One region of the Baaleninema sp. genome, then DNA from elsewhere that is predicted to be linked to it. Evidence: riboswitches for the same ligand, from Rfam matches in the RefSeq annotation. Region 1 holds a riboswitch; the other holds the start of a gene.
What was found. A riboswitch is a leader RNA that binds a small molecule or an ion and turns the genes downstream of it on or off. The one in region 1 is predicted to bind cobalamin.
Positions count from the first base shown of each region.

Region 2: another riboswitch for cobalamin. It lies ahead of ACP5D4_RS09055 (DUF1636 domain-containing protein); the one in region 1 lies ahead of ACP5D4_RS13415 (TonB-dependent receptor).

Region 1 covers NZ_JBNGCO010000065.1:20,961-27,240, forward strand. The annotation lists partial or broken gene ACP5D4_RS13405 (hypothetical protein) at 1-1,052, opposite strand, end outside; gene ACP5D4_RS13410 (ABC transporter ATP-binding protein) at 1,151-1,951, opposite strand; cobalamin riboswitch at 2,229-2,371, shown strand; gene ACP5D4_RS13415 (TonB-dependent receptor) at 2,705-4,981, shown strand; partial or broken gene hcp (hydroxylamine reductase) at 5,333-6,280, opposite strand, start outside.
Region 2 covers NZ_JBNGCO010000034.1:30,091-38,482, forward strand. The annotation lists gene ACP5D4_RS09040 (DUF760 domain-containing protein) at 78-407, shown strand; gene ACP5D4_RS09045 (pseudouridine synthase) at 483-1,115, shown strand; gene ACP5D4_RS09050 (serine/threonine phosphatase) at 1,153-2,823, shown strand; cobalamin riboswitch at 2,894-3,051, shown strand; gene ACP5D4_RS09055 (DUF1636 domain-containing protein) at 3,079-3,492, shown strand; gene ACP5D4_RS09060 (putative bifunctional diguanylate cyclase/phosphodiesterase) at 3,489-4,391, opposite strand; gene ACP5D4_RS09065 (PAS domain-containing protein) at 4,464-5,756, opposite strand; gene ACP5D4_RS09070 (NAD(P)H-quinone oxidoreductase subunit 4) at 5,920-7,533, opposite strand; gene ACP5D4_RS09075 (hypothetical protein) at 8,052-8,249, opposite strand.

The DNA.
Region 1 (6,280 bases):
GTGGGTTGAGGGGGTGGCGGCGGTGGCGTCGCTTCTCGAGAGCCTTCGTCGGCGATGTTGGCGCGGATGTTGAATTCTTCGAGATCGGTTTGGTAGTTGGCTTCGCGGGCGGTTTCTAAGGCGGCGCGATCGGCGGCTTCGTTCCCGCTGGATTGGATGATTTCGTAGTCGTATTCGCCGCGATCGTTACGACGGGCGCGAATGAGGGCGTCTCGTTCGATCGACTCCTGACTTTCGTCTTCGTAGCTTCCCTGACAGCCTCCGACGCAGGCGATTCCGGAATTATCCTCGCCGTCGCTGCTGGGGGCGGGAGGCGGTGGGGTTGCTTCTCCTTCCGGTTCGGGGGGGGTGGTGATGGCTTGTTCGGTTCTGTTTTCCCCGATTTCGCCGGATTCTGGACTGTTTCCACCTTCGGAGTCGGAGGCTTCTCCGCCGCCGCTTGCGGAACTGTCGGTTGGCGCACCGCCGCCGCTTCGGGATGTCGAATCGTTAGATGGCGAACCTGTTGATACAGGGGTGTTTGATGAATTTCCCTCTGACGTTTCGCCTTGGGTGGTTTCGCCTGGGGTGGTTTCGCCTGGGGTGGTTTCGCCTTCGGTGGTGGGGCGAGTGGCGTTGTTGTTGTTGGTTCCCAACGGGAATCCGGATTGTGAAGCGGGTTCGGAGGCGGGGGTGGAACGGTTGGAGTCTGAAGGGCGACGGGTTGGGGCGATCGCTCGCTCCTGACTCGTCTCGCTCGCCTGGGTTCTCGTCTGAGGGGCGGCGAAGGTGGTGCTGCTGGAGGATTCGACGGAAGCGCTCGATTGGGAAGGGTTAGAAGGGGTTGCGCTGGGGGCGTCGAGTTGGGGTGAGGGGGGAGAAGAGGATCGATCGAGGACGACGATTTCGATGGGTTCGGATCGATCGATCTCTCGGTTGGACGCGATCGATCCGAGAGAAAGTGCCGTCAAAACGACTCCGTGAACGAGTAACGACCCGCTCAATCCATACAGTAAAATTTTTTGGGAAGATTTACGATTTTTTGAGTAGACTTTTTGAGTGAATTCGTCCATTTCTAGACCATCTCGTCAATTTTCAATACAATTTTTTAATTCCTTAAAAATTTTTTTAATCGACCCTCCACCCATTTAAAACACCCTAAAAAAATGATTCAAATCGTTAACTCTGCTGTTTTCGCGGCTCTCAATGGATAAACCTGCAATCCTACCGGGGTTGAAATCACAGTTGCCTCGACGCCAAACACTAACTTAATGTTTTCGGGAGTCAGAACTTCCCGCGAGGTTCCCACCTCAACCAACTGACCGTCTTTCATTAAAGCGATGCGATGGCTGTAGCGAGCCGCTAAGTTAATATCGTGCAGCACCGTCACGATCGATAAACCCTGTTTTCGATTGAGAGAATCGAGTAAATCCAAGAGTTCGAGCTGATAGCAAATATCGAGGAACGTCGTCGGTTCGTCGAGTAACAAAACTTGAGGGTTTTGAGCTAACGCCAAGGCGAGAAACGCTCGCTGTCGCTCGCCTCCCGACAACGCAGCCACGGGGCGATCGGCGAAGGGGGAGATTTGGGTATATCGCATCGCTAGTTCCACCCAATAGCGATCGTCTGGGCTGAGTTCCCATTTCCACCAGGGTTGATGGGGCGATCGACCCGCACTCACCAACTGACGCACCGTCATTTCTTCGGGAAGTTCCGCCTGTTGCTGGGGTAAAAACGCGATTTGACGGGCGAGTTGTCGCGGCGTAAACCGTTCGATCGCCTTTCCGTCGAGCGAGATCGCGCCCCGTTCCGGCTCGAGGAGGCGACTCAACAACCGCAGGAGCGTCGATTTTCCCGAACCGTTCGCCCCCAGAATCGCGAGCCATTCTCCCGGTATCACCGTCAACGAGATATCTCGAACAACCGGATGGTTGGGATATCCTCCGGTAAGCTGTCGGGCAGCAATTGACATTACCAAAATACCGATCGATAACGCGAGAAAGACTTTGAGTTTACCGCAAGGAATATTACTCGGTCTATTTTTCTAAGTCTATTCATAACTCTATTGTGAAAGCAACGGTCTCTAGGTGTCAATTCAATTTACGTTTTGGGAACTTGACAGATGGAGTAAGTTTGACCGCCCCTCATACTTCGAGACGCCCTGGGAGATCCCCAAAAAATTAAAGTCCGTAACGAATTGTAAATTCATTGAAGCGTGGCTGAATTATTCTAGCGAGAACCATTTTCGTGGTACACTACAGCCAGTCGGTTCTGGTGGGGGTCAGCCACCAGAGGTAACGGGGAAAGTTCGGTGAAAATCCGGCGCTGTCCCGCAACTGTGAGGAGATGCGAGTCTCTAAGTCAGGATGCCCGCCGTCTGAAAGGTAGCTTTGGCAAGCATCTGCGAGGTACAGATGGAAGTGAATTCGAGTCTTTTTCGATTTTTAATATTTCGCTGGGGGGCTCAGCACTCGCTGAGTCTTGAAACGACCGATTGTCGGTGGTTTCGCATGGTAACGCCTCGCAAAAATTGCTAAGCTGCTCTGGCGAGTTTTGCAGTTCGTTCCCCCCATTCGTTAAAGTTTAACGCTCGAGAAACAATGCCTTCTCGAGATGTTTTTTGATCGCAATTTCATGAGCGATCGCAGGCTAATTTTGTTTGAATTTTTGTAGCCCAGATTAACGGTCGGTCGTCAGATCGATCGCCTGTCATTGTCGATAAAAAATGCCAAAACCTACCCGTTTGAACGAACGTTCCATCTTCCCCATTTATCTCCGTTTCCTGAGTGCGAGTACCGCCGTCGGAGCCATATTAGCCTTCAGCCAGTTGGCGGTGGCGGCGTCAGACGCTCAGTTTTCAGACGCTCAGTTTTCAGACGCTCAGTTCTCGAAATCTCAAGTCTCGAAACTCAAGGATCGATCGCCAGTTCCCGATTCCAAGACGGTGGACGCCGAGACGGTAGACGCCGAGGCGGAGGAAACTCAACTGCTCGAGATCGATCGCGATCCTGCAAACTTGACGTTAACACCGACGTTGAATCTGGCTCAAACCCCGGAATCCGAGATGGAACCCGAGACAGAGGAAACAGACACCGAAGAAGAGATTCCCGAAGTCGAAATCTACATCGATCGCATTCTCACGCAACCAGTATTTGCACCCTTTCGTCTCGAAGGAACCCTACAAGACTCCTCTCGTCCCGTGTACGTGGTTCCCCGCGAACAACTCGAAATCCTAAACGCCGTCACTATCGATGAAGCCTTGCGGTTTCTCCCTGGAGTTCTCAGCGACGGAACCTCCGGCGGACAGGTGGGTTCGGTGAGTTCGCAATTTATCCGAGGCGGCGATTCCACCCAAACCCTCATCCTCCTCAACGGACGTCCTCTCAACGATTTAGGCTTTGGCGGCGACTTCGACTTAGCCACCTTCACCACGGATTTCGTAGAGCGTTTGGAACTGGTTCCCGGCGGAAGTTCGACGCTGTACGGTTCCGGTGGCGTCGGGGGAACCCTGAACATCGTCACCCAAGAGCCGACAGAAGAGCCGCAATTCAGCGTTCGCGGCGGGTTCGGAAGTTTCGGTTACAACCAGCAAAGCGTTCGCAGCAGCGGAACCGTCGGCGATTTCGGCTGGGTTGTCGGGTACAATCGAACCTATTCCGAAAACGATTTTCCCTTTGAACTCGAATCGATCGACTTCAGCGGAACCCGCGACAACGCCGAAGTCAATTACAATAACGTCGATGTCAAACTGACCGCCGATATCGGCGATCGCAACCGTTTGACCTTTACCGGATTGTACCTCTCCCGCGATTTAGGAATTCCCGGCGGCGTTCCCACCGACGCCGGAAGCCTCGGACAATTCAACAGTTTGACCCCAGACGCACAGCAATACACCGAAAACTGGCTGTTCGATTTACTGTGGGAATCGCAACTCAACAGCGACGGCGACTCCTTATTAACCGCTCGCGTTTACACCGACGTACTTGACTATACCTTCCGCAATCCCAACACCACCCGCGACGAGATCGATCGCACCGCCTTCGGCTTCCAACTCCAGCATAGCTGGCAACTCGCCGACGCTCACAACCTCACTTACGGCGCCGATTTTCGCACCGTCAATTCCGAAAACAACACCTTTAGTTTCTTCACCGGAGAAAGTCGAGAAAACTACGACGACAACATCGACCAAGGGGCAATTTTTGCCCGCTACGAACTCGATATTACCCCCGATTTCACCGCTCACGTCGGCGTCCGCCAAGACTTCAACAGCCTCGAAAATGGTTCCTTTACCTCTCCCAGTGCGGGGTTCCTGTGGCGAGTCACCGATTCGACCCGTCTACGAGCGAACTACGCCAGAAGTTTCAACGCGCCGTTAATTTCAGAAATCGAAGGTTTAGCCTCGTTCAACGTAGAAGGAAACCCCGACTTGCGACCGGAACGAGGTAACAGTTTCGACATCGGCCTCGACCAAGAAATTGGCGATTTCGGACTGTTTCGCCTAACGTTTTTCCTCAACCGAATTTCCGAACTGGTAGCGTTTGAATTCGGATCGCCCACGAGTACCTTTACCAATATTAGCGAAGTCGAAACTATCGGACTGGAAGCGGATTTAAATATCAAACTCGCTCAAAACTTCTTTGCCTTTGCGAATTTGACGCTGAACGATACGCGAATTATCGAAGACCAAAACGAACGCATTGAAGGCAATGATTTAAGTTTTCGAGATGGAGACAGTTTCAATTTAGGCGTCGCTTACGCTCGTCCAAACCGGTTTTACACCGGTGTTTTCCTCCATCACATCAGCGAGGTCTTCGTTGATAACGCCAATACGGAAACCTTGGGGAGTCGTACAACGGTCGATTTAAAAGCTCAAATTCCCTTTAGTGAAAACGTGCAACTCAACGCCAGCTTGAACAATTTGTTTGACGAACAGTACGAAGTTTATCCCGGTTTTCCGGGGTTGAGTCGGAACTTTCAAGCGAATTTGAGAGTGACGTTTTAAGAGTTGTTAGGGTGCGCGTAGGGTGCGTCAGAGGGAAAACCGATAACTGTTCGGATTACACTGCTCAAGCTGACGCACCTTTAAGGAGGTTCGTGAAAGATGTTTGATGTTGGGTTTCGCTTTCGCTTCACCTAACCTACCCAAATTTAAAAATTTCCTGATGCACCTTTAAGGAGGTTCGCTCCGCCCCCATTAACGCGTTGTCGGCGTGTCTCCCGTAAAACCTCCCTGTCCTCAGTGTCTCTGGGGTGAAAACACTCGATTCTCTCCCCAGAAAAAAACGGGAAAGCCAATCGACTTTCCCGAAAAGAGGAGTTGTCCGGTTCCTAGAGGAGAAACTTGAGGCGAAACTTAACGATTCAAGCAGGCGGCCAAATCTTCATCCGGCGTCGTAATCTTCTGCAAATGGTAGGTTTGCGACAGCAACTCAAACACCTTGGGCGAAATGAACGCCGGAAGCGTCGGACCGAGGCGGATGTTTTGAATGCCCAAATACAGCAGCGTCAGGAGAATCGAAACCGCTTTCTGTTCGTACCACGATAACACCATCGACAGGGGTAACTGGTTGACGTCGGTCTCGAAAGCGTTCGCCAACGCCAGGGCGATTTGAATGGCGGAGTAGGCGTCGTTACACTGTCCCACGTCCATCAGTCGGGGGATTCCGCCGATGTCGCCCAAATCTTTATCGAAGAAGCGGAACTTCCCGCAAGCCAGGGTTAACACCACGCAGTCGTCGGGAACGCGTTCGACGAACTCCGTATAATATCCCCGTTCGGTTTTCGCCCCGTCGCAACCGCCGACGAGGAAGAAATGGCGGATTTTGCCTTGTTTGACTGCTTCGACGACGGTATCGGCGACGCTGAGAACGGCGTTTCGGGCGAATCCGGTGGTGACGGTTTTCACTTCGGCGGGTTCTTCGGTAAAGCCAGCCATCGCTTCGGCGATATGGATGACTTGGCTCAAATCCTGCCGTCGCAAGTGTTTGAGGTCGGGATAGCCCACCGCCCCCAAGGTAAACACGCGATCGCGATAACTGGGTTTGGGGGGCATCAAGCAGTTTGTCGTCATGACGATGGGGCCGGGAAACTCGTTAAATTCGCGAGTTTGGTTTTGCCACGCGGTCCCGTAATGACCGTACAGATGGGGATATTTCTGTTTCAGTTTTGGGTAGCCGTGGGCGGGTAAGAGTTCGCCGTGGGTGTAAACGTCGATACCGGTTCCGGCGGTTTGTTGCAGCAGGGCTTCAACATCGGCTAAGTCGTGACCGGAAATCAGAATCGCTTTTCCGGGGCGAGGTGT
Region 2 (8,392 bases), on a different contig from region 1:
GTATAGGACGAAAGTAGCGAGGCAGCAGTCTCGGCTGCGAGGAGGCCATCTTGACGAACCCATTCGATCGAAACCAGATGCCCGAATTTTTAGACAGCGACGACGAAGCCCAAAACCTACTGTGGGATTACGTCCAGTCGCTCAGTCCGGAAGTGGTTTCTCATCTCTCCAAACCTGGCTCCACAGAAGTGGTACAAGTGATGGAACGGAACATCGTCGGTTTGCTGGGAAGTTTACCTCCGGAACACTTCGGCGTCAGCGTGACCACCAGTCGCGAAAACTTAGGGCGGTTGCTGGCTTCGGCGATGATTAGCGGCTACTTCCTCCGCAACGTCGAACAACGCCTCAATTTCGAGCAGTCCATCCATCGACCCCCTTCGCCGCGTTCGGAGGAAACAGAGGATTGACCTCTCCGAGGTGGGAACCCCCCATTGGCGTCCGTCCGGCGCCAGTGTTTCCGTTTTGATTCGAGATTTCCAACCTTGTATCGATATCTTCTGTTTTACAAACCCTATGACGTGCTGTGTCAGTTTACGGACGACAGCGACAGCCCTCGGCGTACCCTCAAAGACTACATCGACGTTCCCTCAGTGTATTCCGTCGGACGGCTCGATCGCGACAGCGAAGGTCTGTTACTGCTGACGAACGACGGACGGCTCAAACATCGACTGCTCGACCCGCAATTTGGCAAAAATCGCACCTACTGGGTACAGGTGGAACGCATTCCCGACGAGGCGAGTTTGCAACGGCTGCGAGACGGCGTGACCATCCGTCAGTATCGCACTCGACCGGCGAAGGTGCGACGGTTAAGCGTGGAACCGGACTTACCGCCGCGAAATCCCCCCGTTCGCTTTCGTAAAAACGTCCCCACCGGCTGGCTGGAAATGACCCTCACCGAAGGACGCAACCGCCAAGTCCGACGCATGACCGCCGCCGTGGGATATCCCACCTTGCGACTGGTGCGTGTCGGGATGGAAAATCTGAAGATAGAGACCCTACAACCGGGACAGTGGCGAGACCTCAGCGCCGCCGAACTCTCCGAACTGCAACGGCGGTGTGGTGAAAAACGCCGGAGCGTCCCGTTTCGGCGATCGAAATCGCGAAGCTGGAAATAGCGCACCATAGAAGATATCAATTTCGATCGCCGTCGCCATGCTGGTCTGTCCCCACTGTCACACCCTCAACCCCAAGGATCGCGAATCCTGTTCCCAATGTGGTGCGCCTCTCCCCTCCCAAAACCCGATCTGGTTTGCAGCGGTGGTCTCGGCCAAGTTCACCGCCTCCACCCTTCCCCCCTATCTCGATTCCCAACAACGCTACCGTTTCTTCGACCTGGGAAAACTCAACGAATACGGCGAGATCGAAACCCGCGCCTACGACCTTCACCCCCAACTTCCTCCCTATTTCACCAACGGCGTCAGTTCCTACAGTACAGACAATCAAGTTCCCGACTTAGCGCGACCCTATCTCCATCCCCGCTGTCAGTCCAACTCCGCGTTGCCGCGACTTCAAGATACCTGGCACAATAACGGCCATACGGTAGTTCTCCTTGAAGATCGATCGACCCTTCCCCGCGTTCTCGATCGATGGCGAACCGTTTCGTCGTTGCAACGCTTGTATTGGATGTACCAAATGCTCGATTTGTGGTCGATTTTAACGGCGCTCTCCTGTCGCAGCAGTTTGACCCAACTGCACAACCTTCACCTCGACGGCGATCGCGCCATCTGCTTGCAACGGCTGTATTCCGACCCGAGCGATCGACCCCTGACCTTGACCGTCCTCGCACAAGCCTGGAGGACGCTCTTTCAATCCCTCTCCGAACCGCCCCCGTCCGATATCGCTCGGTTTTTACAGCAAGTCGAACGGGCTATCCTCGACCATCCCCAAAGCATCGGCGACGGACTCGACGACCTCATCGACAGGCGCGAAGAAGAGGATAGCGAACCCACCGCCTGGGACGATATCGAGTCCCTCGAAGAAGAGGACATCACCGTAACCGCCCCCATCGCCCCCGTCGTCTATCTCGAACACGGCGGAAAAACTGATATCGGACGCCATCGCCCCCGCAACGAAGACACCTTCGCCATTTGGACGCAACGAGACTTCCGCGAAACCCCCGCCGCTCGAACCGTCACCTCCCGGGGCTTGTACGTCCTTTGCGACGGAATGGGCGGCCACGAGGGCGGCGATATCGCCAGTAGCATGGCTGCGGAAATCATCGTCGAAACCCTATCTCAGCAGTGGGGCGACGACCTCCCCAACGAAACCGCTATTCGCGAGGCCATCGATCGCGCCAACCGCGCCATTTACGACCTGAATCAAGACCAAAGCCGCCAGGGAAGCGGCCGCATGGGAACCACCCTCGTCATGCTTTTGGTCAACGGCGATCGCGCTGCTGTCGCCCATGTGGGAGACTCCCGCCTGTATCGCCTCACCGCCCGAGGGGGACTCCAACAACTCACCACCGATCACGAAGTGGGACAACACGCCATCCGACAAGGAATCGACCCCGCTGTGGCCTACAGTCGTCCGGAAGCCTACCAACTGACCCAAGCCCTCGGACCTCGCGATAACGACGCCCTGCGGCCGGACGTTCGCTTTTTCAATCTTTCTGAAAATACTTTATTTCTTCTGGCCTCGGACGGCCTCACCGATAACAACCTCGTGGAAATCTACTGGGAAACCCACTTACAACCGTTTCTCAGGGAATCTAGCGACCTCGACGCCGCCGCCACCGAACTCATTAATTTAGCCAATACTCAAAACGGACGCGATAATATCACCGCTGTTCTGGTTCGCGTCAGCGTTCGATCGCAGCCTTGAGGGGGTGATGGTGCGATCGAGGAGGAACGGTTCCCGGTTCCCCGTTCCCGGTTCCCGGTTCCAAGGTGTTAGAATCGAAAAATTGAGCGGTTTTGGCGGGGATCAGCCGTCAAACGTAAGGGGGAAAGTTCGGTGAAAATCCGACGCTGTCCCGCAACTGTGTTGAGGTGGAACGGTTCCCGTTCGATGCCTCTGAGTCAGGATGCCCGCCGCTGACGATCGATCCACCATACACATCACGTCTGCGAGGTACAGATGATGGATTTTTCTAAAGCAGAACCGACGCTGTTCGTCTGCACGACCTGCGGTATCGCCTGGGAAAACGGACGCCGTATCGGTCGAAGCAATGGCGAGAAACTCCTCGATCGCTTGCGATCGAACGCCGAAACTTCTCCGTTAAAAGACCGATTGTCCGTCTGTCCCGTCGAATGTATGGACGCCTGCGATCGCGGCTGTACGGTGTCTCTTTCGGCTTCGGGTAAATACACTTATCTTTTCGGCGACTTAAATGCCGACGACAGCGCACTCGACAGCCTTTCCGCCTCAGTATTGGAATTCGTCGATCGCTATTGCGAGTCCCCCCAGGGCTTGTTGCGCTGGTCGGAACGTCCGAAACTCCTCAAAAAACGCATTATTGCTAAAATTCCCCCGGTGGCGGACAACCGTTAACTGGAAAGATGTCGTTCGATGCGTTTTCGGGCGTCTTCTGCCGGAAGGGGTCGATCGAACCAATATCCCTGTCCGAAATCACAGTTGAGAAGCTCGAGTTGGCGCAATTGCAACTCAGTTTCGACCCCTTCGGCGATGGTCTGCAACCGCAAATTTTGCGCCAGCAGCAAAATGTTACGGACGATTTCCAAGCTTTTGGGATTCTCCAACAGTTGCATGACAAAAGATCGATCGATCTTCATCACATCGAAGGGGAACGAGTGCAGGTAACTCAACGACGAGTACCCCGTCCCGAAATCGTCGATACTCAACGAGACGCCGAGCTGTTTGAGCTGTTGCAAACAGATTTGCGATCGCTGCGTGTTGTCCATCAACGCCGTCTCGGTAATTTCGAGGCGCAAGGAAGCGGGCGCAATCTCCGTTTCCCGCAACAGGCGATCGACCAGTTCCACAAACCCCGGTTGCGTCAACTGCACCGCCGCCACGTTCACCGACAGCGACAGTCTCGGCCAGCCAAAACGTAACTGCCAATCCCGCAACTGCCAACAGGCTTCCTCGAGAATCCACTCTCCCAAAATGACAATTAACCCCGTCTCCTCCGCCAGCGGAACGAACTCGTTCGGCGACACCAAACCTCGCTGAGGACTGTACCAGCGCACCAACGCCTCGAATCCCACCAGTTGCCGCGATTCCAACTCGAAAATCGGTTGGTAGTGCAGTTGAAATTCTCGTCGTTCCAACGCCCGACGCAGGGCGGTATCGAGTTCGATGCGACGTCTGGCTTCTTCTTGCCAGGCCGGGGTAAAGGTCAAACAGTCCCGGTGGCGTTTGGACAGTTGCGCCCGGTGCATCGCCGTATCTCCGGCTTGCAAATAGTCTTCGGGTCGATCGAACCTCATGGAACTGAACACGATTCCGAGGCTGACATCGGTAAAGATTTCGTGGTTGCCGATAACGTATTCCTGGGACAGTTACGCCTGTATCCGTTCTGCGCTGGCGTCGATGTCCGACGGCGTTGCTTCAAGGAGAACGGCGAATTCGTTGCTTTCAACCCGCGTCACCACCGCTTCGGGAACAACAGACCCCAGGCGCGTCGCCGCTTGCACGAGCATTTGTTCCACCAGATCGTGACCGAGGCTGAATTTCAGCCGCACGAAATTGTCTAAACTCAGGTACAACACGGCAAACTGGGAAGTTTCGCGCCGTCGCACCCTCGTCATCGCCCGTTCGACATAGGTTAAAAAATTGTTGCGGTTGGGCAGTCCCGTCACCAAATCGCAAAAGGCGTAACGTTCGAGGCGGCGTTCGACGGCTAAGCGTTCGGTCACGTCGTTAGCCAGGACGACTTCAGCCCGGCGTCCGTCAAATTCCAGCGGATGGGAGGTAATTTCAACATCGATCGTCGAGCCGTCTTTTTTGATGTGTCGCCAAAGTCCCGCGCGATCGATTCCCTCCCCCACCTGAGCCACGTTGTCGAGTAACTGGGGTACGTCTTCCGAGGGGCGAATGTCGGCGATGGTCATCTCGAGAAATTCCGCTTCGCTATATCCGTAGGCATCGATCGCCGCATGGTTGACGGCTAAAAATGCCAAGGTTTCCAGGTCGTAAACCCACAGGGGTTGTGGGTGGCACTCGAACAACAGCCGATAGCGACGTTCCGACTCAGCCAGAGCTTGACGCGCTCGATCGATTTCCGTAATGTCTCGCGAAATGCCGATAATTCCGATGGCCTTACCCCGAGGGTCGTACCAAACATCTTTCGTAGTGAGAAAGGTGGTCGGTCGGTTCTCGACGAGAACGTTTTCTTTAAATAGCTGAGTGCCTCCTCGGGCGAGAACCTGTCGGTCGTTTTGGCGGATTTGACGGGCGGTTTCCGCCTCCAACAGCTCCTCATCGGTGGCGCCGAGCATTTCCTCGAGATGGAGCTTTAAGGCTCTGGCACTGGCGGAGTTCGCCAGGACGTACCGCCCCTCGATATCTTTGGCAAAAATGGCGTCCGTGGTACTTTCGAGGACGGTGTAAAGCAAATTGTAACTGCGTTGGAGCGATCGAACGCTCCGCCGTACCAACCCATATAAAAGTAAACTCGTGACCAACACGAAACCCCAGCCTTTTAGGGTTTGGAGTTCGGTGACGATATGAGGCGTCTCAAAAACGGCATCGATGGCGCGATCGGACAGGACAATCCACAAACTGCCGATGATGGCGTAAATTAACGCGATTTCGACAGCAGAGTAATTCGGTTGGAATCGATCGAATTTCACGATAGATCGAAAAAGCTGCTTAACCATCCAGCATAGCGAATCGCACAGCTTGAAATTGGCGGCACTGGCACAAAAAAATACCTCCCTCGAAATCGAGAGAGGCATATTCTGCATCGAGAGAAAATTGCCTCGAGAGCAATATTGAAAGAAAGCGATCGAACCCCTAGGCGCCTTTTCCTAAATCGGCGACACTCAACAATCCTTGCGAATTTGCCGTTTCGGGAGCGAACAAACCGCCCGAGAACAGTTGGTTCTGTTGGCGACGTTGGGCGAACACCGGTAAAGCGTTGCGAACTTCGGCCGCCACCTCGGTGGTTTTCACGTCGTAGGTTTGGGTGGCGATTTTGGGATAGAAACCAATTCCGATAATCGGCAGCAACAGACAAGCGGTGATGACAATTTCCCGAGGTTTGGCATCCAACCAAGAATCGATTTCGATACCCGTTTCATTGCCGTAGAACACACTACGCAGCATCGAGAGCAAGTAAATCGGCGTTGCAATCAGTCCCACCGCCGACAGCAGCACGACCACCACTTTAAAGATGTTGCTGTAAGCGTCGCTGGAGGAGATACCGATAAACACCGTCAGTTCGCCGATGAAACCGCTCATTCCCGGGAGTGCCAGGGACGCCATCGCGCCAGCGGTGAACAACGCAAAGGTTTTCGGCATGGTTTTAGCTAAACCGCCCATTTTTTCCATCGAAAGCGTATGAGTCCGTTCGTAGGTGACGCCAGCCAGGAAGAAGAGCATCGCTGCAATCAGTCCGTGGGACAGCATTTGCAGGACTGCACCGTTCATACCAACATCCGTGAAGGAAGCAATACCGATGAGGACGAAGCCCATGTGAGAGATGGAGGAACAGGCCAAACGACGTTTCAGGTTGTCTTGGGCGAACGCCGTCAGCGCCCCGTACACGATGTTTACAACCCCTAAAATCACCAAGGCGGGGGCGAAGTAGATATGGGCGTCGGGCAGCATTTCCACGTTGAGGCGGATGAGTGCGTAACCGCCCATTTTCAGCAGCACCCCCGCCAGAATCATCGACACGGGGGCGGAGGCTTCGCCGTGGGTGTCGGGCAACCAGGTATGGAGGGGGAAGATGGGCAGCTTCACGCCGAAGGCAATTAACAAGCCTGCGTAAGTGAAGATTTGGAAGGCGACGGGGAAGTGTTTGGCTCCCAGTTCCGCCATGTCGAAGGTTACGGTGTCGCCGTAGAAGGCCATGGCCAGGGCGGCAACCAGGATAAAGATAGAAGCTAGTGCGGTATAGAGAATAAATTTGGTGGCTGCGTACAGACGCTTGGCGCCGCCCCAGATGGAGACGAGGAGATACACCGGAACCAGTTCTACTTCCCACATCAGGAAGAACAGTAGCGTATCTCGCGCGGCGAATACCCCGATCTGGGCGCTCAGCAGCACGAGCATTAAACTATAGAAAAGACGGGGTTTGCGATCGACGTTCCAGGCGGCCGCGATTGCCAGAACGTTCACCAGTCCGGTGAGGACGATGAGCGGAACGGAGAGTCCGTCCACTGCCAGAGACCAGTTCAAACCCAGTTGGGGAATCCACGACACTTGCTCCACCAGTTGAAAGCTGGGGTCGTCAAAGTCGTAAAATCGTCCGAAGGCATAGAGCATCAGGGCAAAATCGGCCAGTCCTACGCCCAGGGTGTACCAACGTAGCGTTTTGCCTCCTTTATCTGGCAAAATCGGAACGGCGGCGACCGCCACGAGGGGCAGGAGGAGAATGGCGGTGAGCCAAGGAAACTGTGTCATCGATCTAAAATGAGCATATATACTTATGTCTTAGACTCCATTGTATGGACTCAGATGAAGTTATGCAAACTTTTTTTGCAATATATTAAATTTTAATACAGAAAATAATCTGTACTTATTGAAATAAAAGGGAACGAGTACCCCAGGGAAAGAGCTTCGAGCGATCGCCCGAGAGTGTCACTCTCACCTGACATCTGTATTTATACAGATGGGACTCGTTGTCGATACAAGATTTACTGTGTAAGCTCGTAGAGAACGCTTGTTCTCAACTGGACGCCTCGAGGCTCGATCGAGGTTTCGGTTCGATCGTGTTGGTCGAAATATCCAGATATAACGGTTAAAATACGCCCCCCCTGTTGTCGCAAACGGGCGATCGAGTGGGGGCGTTTTCTATGGTTGCTATAGTTTTTTGTGGATTTAACGGTTGAGTAACGGTTGAGGACTGATGCAGAAACCCGGTCAAACCGGAAAATCTGTGATTTCAGCACCCAGGAAAAAAACGACAAGATTAAAAAAGATTAATCGATATCGGCGATCGAAAATCCCATCATGCACTCATATCGATTGGGATGTTTGTCACTGAGTTTCCCGACAGCGTGTCCGCAGTCAAGTTTTCCGTGGTGCCACCGGGGTTGTCCGTTGCGATCGGCAAGCAAACAACCTTGGCACACTTGACAAGGGGGAAGCACGCGATCCTCCATCAAAATTACAAGCATCTTTCCGACACCTCCGACTCTGGCTAAATTGCCCTAGTTCCATTGTAGACGCCGACTTTTACAGGGAGCAGCGAACAGCGAGCCGTGTCACCCCATCACCTCATCACCCCATCACCTCATCTTCCTTGCCACACACAAACAAG